One region of the Priestia sp. BR_2 genome, then DNA from elsewhere that is predicted to be linked to it. Evidence: a T-box and tRNA genes for the amino acid it is inferred to sense, from the RefSeq annotation. Region 1 holds a T-box; the other holds one or more tRNA genes.
What was found. The T-box of region 1 lies ahead of RB298_RS01545 (valine--tRNA ligase). A T-box ahead of a tRNA ligase gene usually reads a tRNA of that ligase, here a tRNA-Val.
Positions count from the first base shown of each region.

Region 2: it encodes a tRNA-Val, which carries the amino acid that the T-box ahead of RB298_RS01545 (valine--tRNA ligase) is inferred to sense. The anticodon was not compared.

Region 1 covers NZ_JAVFHM010000071.1:30,164-34,587, forward strand. The annotation lists gene RB298_RS01545 (valine--tRNA ligase) at 1-1,721, opposite strand, end outside; T-box leader at 1,833-2,131, opposite strand; gene RB298_RS01550 (hypothetical protein) at 2,161-2,355, opposite strand; gene RB298_RS01555 (LysM peptidoglycan-binding domain-containing protein) at 2,380-3,729, opposite strand; gene RB298_RS01560 (RluA family pseudouridine synthase) at 3,893-4,424, opposite strand, start outside.
Region 2 covers NZ_JAVFHM010000188.1:45,604-50,027, reverse strand. The annotation lists gene RB298_RS10560 (copper amine oxidase) at 1-18, opposite strand, end outside; gene RB298_RS10555 (MBL fold metallo-hydrolase) at 270-1,007, shown strand; gene RB298_RS10550 (DUF3892 domain-containing protein) at 1,074-1,307, shown strand; gene RB298_RS10545 (GNAT family N-acetyltransferase) at 1,404-1,847, opposite strand; gene RB298_RS10540 (hypothetical protein) at 2,202-2,465, opposite strand; tRNA gene RB298_RS10535 (tRNA-Val) at 2,601-2,673, shown strand; partial or broken gene RB298_RS10530 (YolD-like family protein) at 2,878-2,997, opposite strand; gene RB298_RS10525 (hypothetical protein) at 3,130-3,426, opposite strand; gene RB298_RS10520 (ATP-dependent DNA ligase) at 3,705-4,028, shown strand; gene RB298_RS10515 (sporulation protein YjcZ) at 4,091-4,198, opposite strand.

The sequences.
Region 1 (4,424 bases):
CGGAATCGAAGATCCTGACCCGGCGTGCTGCCGGTCGATATCATATAACGCATAGCGTCTGCGCCATACTGTTCAATAACCTCGAGCGGGTCAATGCCGTTGCCCAGCGACTTGGACATCTTGCGGCCTTCGCTATCCCGAACCAGGCCATGGATCAGCGTGTCCTTAAACGGCATTTGGCCTGTAAATTCAAGTCCTTGGAAAATCATCCGCGACACCCAGAACGGGATGATGTCGTAACCCGTTACGAGAACGCTGGTCGGATAATAACGTTTGAAATCCTCGCTGTCCTGGTCCGGCCAGCCCATGGTCGAGAACGGCCAGAGTGCGGAGCTGAACCAGGTATCCAGCACATCCTCGTCCTGTCTCAGATCATCCTCGCCCAGCTTCGCGCGGGCTTCCTCTTCATTCATGGCAACAACCACTTCGCCCGTGGATTCGGAATACCACGCCGGGATCCGGTGACCCCACCACAATTGACGGGAAATGCACCAATCGCGTACATTCTCCATCCAGTGCAGATAGGTTCGCTCGAACCGGTCAGGCACGAAGTTCACGCCCTTGCCGGATTTTTGCGCATCCACGGCTGCTTCCGCAAGCGGCTGCATCTTAACGAACCACTGCGTCGACAGGTAAGGCTCGACCACCGCACCGGATCTTTCGCTATGGCCAACCTGATGGACATGGTCTTCGATGCGAAGCAATACGCCCGATTCCTTCATGTCGCTGACGATCTGCTTGCGGCATTCTGCACGGTCAAGGCCCTGGTATTTGCCGGCAAACTCATTCATCGTTCCGGATTCATCCATTACGGTAATTTGCGGCAGGTCATGTCTCAGCCCCATCTCGAAGTCGTTCGGATCATGCGCCGGCGTAATTTTAACCGCACCGCTGCCGAAGTCCTTCTCCACGTACTCATCCGCAATAACCGGAATCTCGCGGCCCACGATAGGCAGCACCAATGTCTTGCCGATCATGTCTTTATAGCGCTCGTCTTCGGGATGAACGGCGACCGCCGTATCGCCGAGCATGGTCTCCGGACGGGTGGTTGCCACGGTAATGGAGCCGCTGCCGTCCTTCAGCGGATATTGCAGGTGATACAAATGGCCGTTGACCTCTTTGTACTCCACTTCAATATCGGACAAAGCCGTGCGGGCAGCCGGGTCCCAGTTGATGATGCGTTTGCCGCGGTAGATGAGCCCTTTATCGTAAAGCTTGACGAATACTTCCCGTACGGCTTCGGACAATCCCTCGTCGAGCGTGAAACGTTCTCTGGAGTAATCGAGGGACAGGCCGATCTTGGACCACTGATCACGGATCGTGTTTGCGTACAGGTCCTTCCATTCCCACACCTTCTCCAGGAATTTCTCGCGTCCCAGATCGTAACGGGTAACGCCTTCTTCGCGAAGCTTCTGCTCTACCTTGGTTTGCGTGGCGATGCCCGCATGGTCGGAACCGGGGAGCCACAGCGCATCGTAGCCCTGCATCCGCTTCACGCGAATCAGGATGTCCTGCAGCGTAAAGTCAAGCGCATGGCCGATATGGAGCATGCCCGTAACGTTAGGAGGAGGAATAACAATCGTGTAAGGCTCCGCGTCCGGTCGCTTGCCGGCTTCAAAAAAGCCGCCTTCCTTCCAGTACGGATACCATTTTTGTTCGGCTGCCTTCGGATCATACGTCGTCGGCATTTCTAACTGGGATTGGTTTTGTTTTTGATCCATATTTTCGTACCTCCGATACTGTTAATCAGTTTTGCTAACCCGAAACGTTTTAGCCTCCGGGCGTGTTCGTGGATATCATAGTTGGCGTGAAACAAAAAAAGCCCTTCGTCCTCAAAGGACGAAAGACTGTTCTCTCGCGGTACCACCTTTGTTTCGTGCTTACATGGTTCAGCAGCCGTTGTCCTCCCATGAAGAACATGAAAGGCTTTCGGTCAAGCACGACACTTTACGCAGATAACGGCTGCGGCCGGCGAACTCTAACCAGGGTAGCAATCGATCCTACTCTATCTCAAGTCCGCAACTCCGGGGTGACTTCGGCAAGCTGGTTCCTGCGGAATCTCACAGCGCTTGGTAGCAATTCCGCTCTCTGAAGGCCATACCTTCCTACTCTTCCCGTTCAACGTTGTTCTAGCTTTTGGAATACCTGTACATATACTATTCAAATATAACGTGGTTGTTCCATATAGTCAATATTTCGAGTGTTTCCGAACGATTTAGACATCATACCTGCCGATTCAAATAAATCCTTGTTCGCTGTAACATACAATCCAAGCTCGCTCTGCTTCCTCTCCTCCAAACCGGTTCCCCGCAGCACAAAAAGCAGGCCAAGGCTGCCTGCCTCGGCCTGCTTCATTCTAGCCCCATGACGACTTCCCGATTACTGGGGAATGTATAATACCTGACCTTCTTCCACATTCTGTTCGGACATGCGGTTATACAACAAGAGCTCTCGCGGCGTCAGTTGATAACGCTCGGCAATCACGTCGAGTGTCTCCTCACGCTGAACAATGCACATCCGGACCTTGCGGAACGGCGTTTCCTCCCGGCGGTTGCCCAGGAACAGACTCTTCCATTCCACATCCTCGGACGAAACGGCATCCACCGATTCTTCGATGGCCTCTTCCTCGTCTCGAGCTGCTTGTTCCTGATCCTGAACCGTTCTGCTCGATTGAAGCAATGAGGAGAAGCCTACGCCCGAAGCGGTGTTAGTGGTGCTGTTCTTCGCGTTGAAGGCAACCTTTAGCTCTGGTTTGGACGGAGCCTCTTCGACTTGAACGGAAACCTCCTCCTCTATCTCCTCCAACGGCTCGGCTTCCTCGGCAAAAACAGGCTGGGCTTCCTCCGTTTCCGGGGAATCCAATACCGGCAGGGCTTGAACCTCTTCGCCATTGCGCTCAGTAACGCCCGGGAAATCGGCTGCCGGTTCTTCCTGCTGCGGCTCCGGCTGGGCCGCAGCCCGTTCGAACTGCCATACACTCGGAGTCGACGGCTCAGCTGACTGAAATTCCGTCTCATTATGTAAGGCATATTCGACCGTATCTTGGGCTTCAGGGGTACTGGAGATGCTTACCGTTCGGTCCGAGTCCTGCGTATCTTGAATTTGATTCTCGTATTCCGCCCAAGATGCCAGATACTGCTGCGTGCGCGCATCCGCCTCGGACTCTTGGACTCTAGGCTGAGCCTCGCTGAAATAAGAAGGCGAAGGCGTAATCGCTTCAGCGTTGGCTCCGCCGCCTTGATACGGTTCATACGGATTGGCTGCGAACTGCTGCTCTCCGCCTGCATACATATCATTCGCTTCAGGAGCATGTACCACTGTGAATTCCTCATTGGTCCATACTTGGTCACGAGCTCCCGGAGCCGCCGCCTGGATTCCTTTGAGCGATAAAACCCCCGTTATGTTCAAGCTGCGCTTGGATAACAGATCCACGTCAAAATTCTCGATCTCGACCGCGATGTCATCCAATGACGATACGCGGTTCAGCGGGACCGTGATCTCGACCGGAATCCAATGCTCGAGCGGCTCCGACTCTCCTGCTTCGGTATCCCCTTTATACAGGCCTGCTAGAAGCAAATGGCCCCGAAGCGTGGCCTGGTCCTGCTGGCTGATCACCTGAATGTGCGGGATCAACTCCGCCTCTTCCAATTCTTCGATTCCCGGCAAATCTTCCGTCAAATTAATACGCTCGTAAATATCGAACCGCAATCCGTAGGACTGGTCAAACACGGGAATGTCCTCCTTTTTGGCATATACTATCCGTGATCTGTCATCACGGCATGAGCCTAAGTTTTGCCACTCAATTTATCTATATGCCGAAAACAGGAGAGCATGACTTTTTTGCGAATTGCGCATGGAAGTTAGCGGGCGTTCAGGGCCGCTGCAGCATCCCCTATCGGTTCGCTCCCTCTATGATTCGCTCTCGTAACTCCATCATATCCTGAGGCCACGGCGCCGGCACCTCAATGCTCTCGCCCGTAAAAGGATGATGGAACAACAGGCGTTCGCCATGCAGCGCTTGGCGCGCAAACGTCCCGGGTCCCCCGTACAAAACATCCCCCAGAAGCGGATGTCCCATATGGCTTAGATGGACCCGGATCTGATGCGTACGGCCGGTTTCAAGGCGAATGTGCAGCAGACTGGCTTTCGGATACGCTTCGGCTGAGAGAATATGCGTGATCGCGGCCTGTCCCGTTAATGAAACCCTCCGGCGGCTTGCGTGATAGCGGTCCTTGCCGATCGGGAGATCGATTCGCTTCAGCTCCTGCGATACCCTCCCTTGAACGATAGCCGCATACATTCGAACGATCTTCTTCTCGCGCATGGCCTCGTCAAGCTTCAGCTGCGCATATTCGTTCTTGGCATACAGCACCGGCCCCGTCGTATCTTTATCCAGCCGATGGATGTGACGGACTGCCGCGTGA
Region 2 (4,424 bases), on a different contig from region 1:
CACTTTTTTCCACTTCATTTCATACGTTCCCTCCATTGGCTCTTCTTGTTGTTATATGTGTATACTACATGTCAAAAAACAAGTTGCGGACAATTTTGCACTTTGTGGTAAAATTTTTTTCTCGTGGTTCAAGGCTTGATCTTATCACGATTTTTGCAGCATTACGGCTCCGTTTCGAGCATATACTTCGTGTAAATACATAAGAAATTCGTTAAAATACACATAAGCTTACTTGGAATATACATCATTTCATCAGGAGGTTTCATCCATTGACACTGACATTGCAAATGCTTGGCACCGGCAGTGCGTTTGCCAAGAATTACTATAACAATAACGCACTGATACATGACGGAAATTTCACGCTGCTCATCGACTGCGGAATCACCGCTCCGTTGGCGCTGCATCAGATGAACAAGACGTTTAACGATGTGGACGCCGTGCTCATCACGCATATTCATGCCGACCATGTTGGCGGTTTGGAGGAGCTTGCGTTTATTATGAAGATGAAATACAATCGCAAACTTCCGCTCTATATTGCTGAAGCGCTGGTGGAACCGATATGGGAACATACACTCAAGGGCGGCTTATATCAGCAGGGACATATCTCTTCCCTTCAGGATGTATTTGACGTGCATCCTTTGAAACCGGGCGTGAAGGCCTCTATTTCATCCGGAATCTCGGTGGAGCTGATTCATACGCAGCATATTCCGGGCAAAGACAGCTATTCGCTTTATTTGAACGATCGGATTTTTTACAGCGCGGACATGGTATTCGACCCCATCCTGCTGAAGCAATTGGTAAATGAACGGGATTGCGAAGTGATTCTGCATGAATGCCAGCTGCAGGGCCCGGGCGAGGTGCACACGACACTCGATGAACTGCTCAGCCTGCCTCAAGAAATTCAGGAGCGCACCTATCTGATGCATTACAGCGATGAGGTCGAAGCTTTCATCGGCAAGACCGGAAACATGGAATTCGTGGAGCAGCAGCGGGTATACGAATTGTAGTTCAATATGCGTCAATGCATAGTTTGCGAGGGTACCCGGGAATAATAAGGCCGGGAGGCGATTCATATGGATCAACAACAACAAGAAGTAGTAGGCGTACGTAAAAATGGTGATGGCGACATCATCGAACTAAAGCTGGATAACGGCAGCGTCGTGGACTACAAAACGGCCCAACAGATGGCCAAGAATAAGGAAATCAAGAACCTGAACGTATTCCGTGGACGTGATGGAGACGAACATCTTCGTTCCAATGCGGATGGCGATCCAAGCAACAACCTGGACAATTTGCCGACGTTCTAATTCATGCGCAAAAGACCTCGAGGCGATGCTCGAGGTCTTTTCTTTTTTTGGGGACGATGCGGAATGACCGGCATCTTATTTGGTTTGGTTAGAGGCCTACAATTCCTTTTTCATGCGAACATGGGGAATGCCTGCATCATCAAACGGCTCGTCCGAAATCGTCTCATACCCGAGCTTGCGGTAAAAAGCCTCTGCCTGCACCTGTGCATCGAGCACGGAATATTGCAGCTTTAGTTCGCGAGCCTGAGCTTCCAGCGCCATCATCAGCACACGGCCAATCCCTTTGGAACGGAACGGCTTCCGCACCGCGATCCGCTGCATTTTGGCGGAATCCTTATTGTAATAGGTAATACGCCCGGTTGCGGCGTACTGCCCCTCCGACTTGATCAAGACATGGTGTGCATCCGATTCCAGGCGGTCGTAATCATCGATCTCCAAATCGATCGGCACCTTCTGTTCTAGGACAAACACATCCTTTCGGATATCCAGCGCCTGCTGCAACTGCTCTTCCGTTGATACATTGATGATTTCTGCTGCCATTTCAACACCTCTTTATGTAGAATCATTTCCTCGTGATATCGCAGGTCGAGATATTATACAAAATATTCGTTTTCCTGTATAGTAGTAGAAGCTAAGGTCTTCACGAAAGGAGCATTGCCTTTATGAGCATGGGAGCCACGATATTTTGGGCTGTGGTCATTGCTGCCCTGATCATCTATCCCACTTTCTGGACGATCAAAAAAGGTTATTCCCGCAAATGGGATGAGGAATAGCATCGGCCGTCTTACAACAAGCCGCCAGCCTGCCAGCCGGCGGTTTGTTCTGCTCACGGTTCGATCAGAGATCATCATGATGGTTGGCCCGCGTTAAGCATAATGCCGTTCCTGGAGCTCTTTATGGATGGAGATCCCTTAACGTGTCCGCCGCATCCATCGGGGATACCGGCTCCAGCGCCCCGCTTCCCTGCTTGGAATATACGTCCTGATCAACAGAGCGCCCGTACACATCCAGCATCACGGGCGCTGCAGGGGCATGCAGCGGCTCCAATTGCACCGATGTTCTTTCCGGGACACTGCAGCCGCCGCCCGCAATAGATACCGCCAATAACGAGAACACCAGTCCTACTCGCTTGATACGATGGGATTTCCCACCTGTCATGCCATTCACGCTCCTTCATTGGCAAAATCATGCTGTATTTAGTCTGAACCGGAACGTGGTATTTTATAACGAGAAAACCATTGACAGCATCCTTGTCTGCTGGTAATATATGAATTACCTTTTTAAATATTTCATGATCTGTTAGCTCAGCTGGGAGAGCACTATCTTGACAGGGTAGGGGTCAGTGGTTCGAGCCCACTACAGATCATAACAAGGAGCCCTTGCGTAGCAAGGGCTTTTTTCTTTTCTTCTAATGGTTGTCTATCTGAATTTCACTTTTTGGGGACGAATTGGGGGACATAGTGAGTTAGACACTACTTCTAAGCCCGCATTTTGGTCTTATTTGACCTCATTTCTACTATTATAATAATTTGTTCAAGGGTAACACCTTCTTTATATAAAGAAAGATAAAAAGAACCGGTTTATTCTTCCTTTCCTCTTTCATCTGCCGGCGGATGATAGTTTCTTTATGTTCAGGAAGCATCATCCGGCTGGATTCCCAAAGTCCGTTACCTTCAAGCTTTTTACGTATCGTTGTGATTCATAGTGTCCTCCGATTTTAACCGAAACGTGATGTTAAAATATTTACGCAATTTCGTTACATCACAGCCTTATTATGTATACAAAAAATCCTTGAGGTTATTTAAACCCCAAGGATTTTTCGTTATTCTTCTTTCCAAACAGTATACCAATGTGTTGCTGTAGATTTATCATCATCTATGTACCAAAAAAAGTACTCCACTCCATCAACTGTAATGTAATGTAATGGCGTGAAATAGTCTCTGCTATACTGACTTTTTGGGTACATATAACCCGCTTTTACTTTACATGGGTTACAATATTGAGGCGTTATCTCAGATTCTGTCTGTGAGATAGGATTTGCAGATACTGGCGCTGCTACAGTCATAAAAGCAGCAATGATAGAAGAGAATATTACAAATTTTTTCCCCATTCTAACCACGCTAACACCTCCAGATATTTATAAAAGTTAATTTACATAACCCATATCAATTGTATCATTTGGATATTATTGGAGTATATAGTGTTTAAGAACCATTAAATGGTATAATTATGTATTTTTTATTCCGGATTTATCTTTGTCAATTGTCGCATTTGTCCGGGCTATTTTTAGAATAGATGACACGACATTAATCTACCATTACTTCTCGCCTCTTTATTACATAGCCAAGCGCTATAATTCAGGTAAAGTGGTATTTCTATGTTTATTGAACCGATGTTATTCGCAACAGCGCCCGCTCCATTCTCAGACTCGCATACGCGCGCCATAACAACGACTGTTCTCGCCAATATCCTGAGATAGCCAACGCTATATTTCCGCATGACATCGTATTGAACGGCGAAATCGCGTGCGTTGATCCCGCGACTGGCAACTCGGATTTTAAAGCGGTTATGACACGATTCAAGGCGAAGAAGACGGATAAAATTACAGCTTTAGCCGGAACTCTGCCGTCTACATTCGTCAATTTCGACGTGCTGCAGTATAACGGCTACTTCACCGATAGAAGACAAAGAAAAAGGACCCCCGATAGCCTAAGCCGGTAGGGATCCTCTCACATAAATACAACTGTTCAAATCACGTAGGGTCTTTGTCATCCGGGGGAGTATTATACCCAGAAAGAACCTAAAATGATGACCAACAAGATAAAGAGAACAAGAACTGCTCCGACTGAGTTTTTACCGCCGTATCCACCTTCGTAACCAACTTCACCCATGAGGACTCCTCCTTTCAACGATCTCGATACAAAGTATTCAAAATTTCAAGCAATGCTAGGGCCAATATTCTTATTAACAAAAAAAAACGCCAGCCTAAGCCAGCGAGGTTCTTTTTACCGATGCGGCGCTGACCACATGGATATCACGGGTTGTGTTACCCGAATTTTTCTCCTTCCCGTCAATGGGGACGGAAAATGGAGCATATGACACCGTACAAAAAGAGGA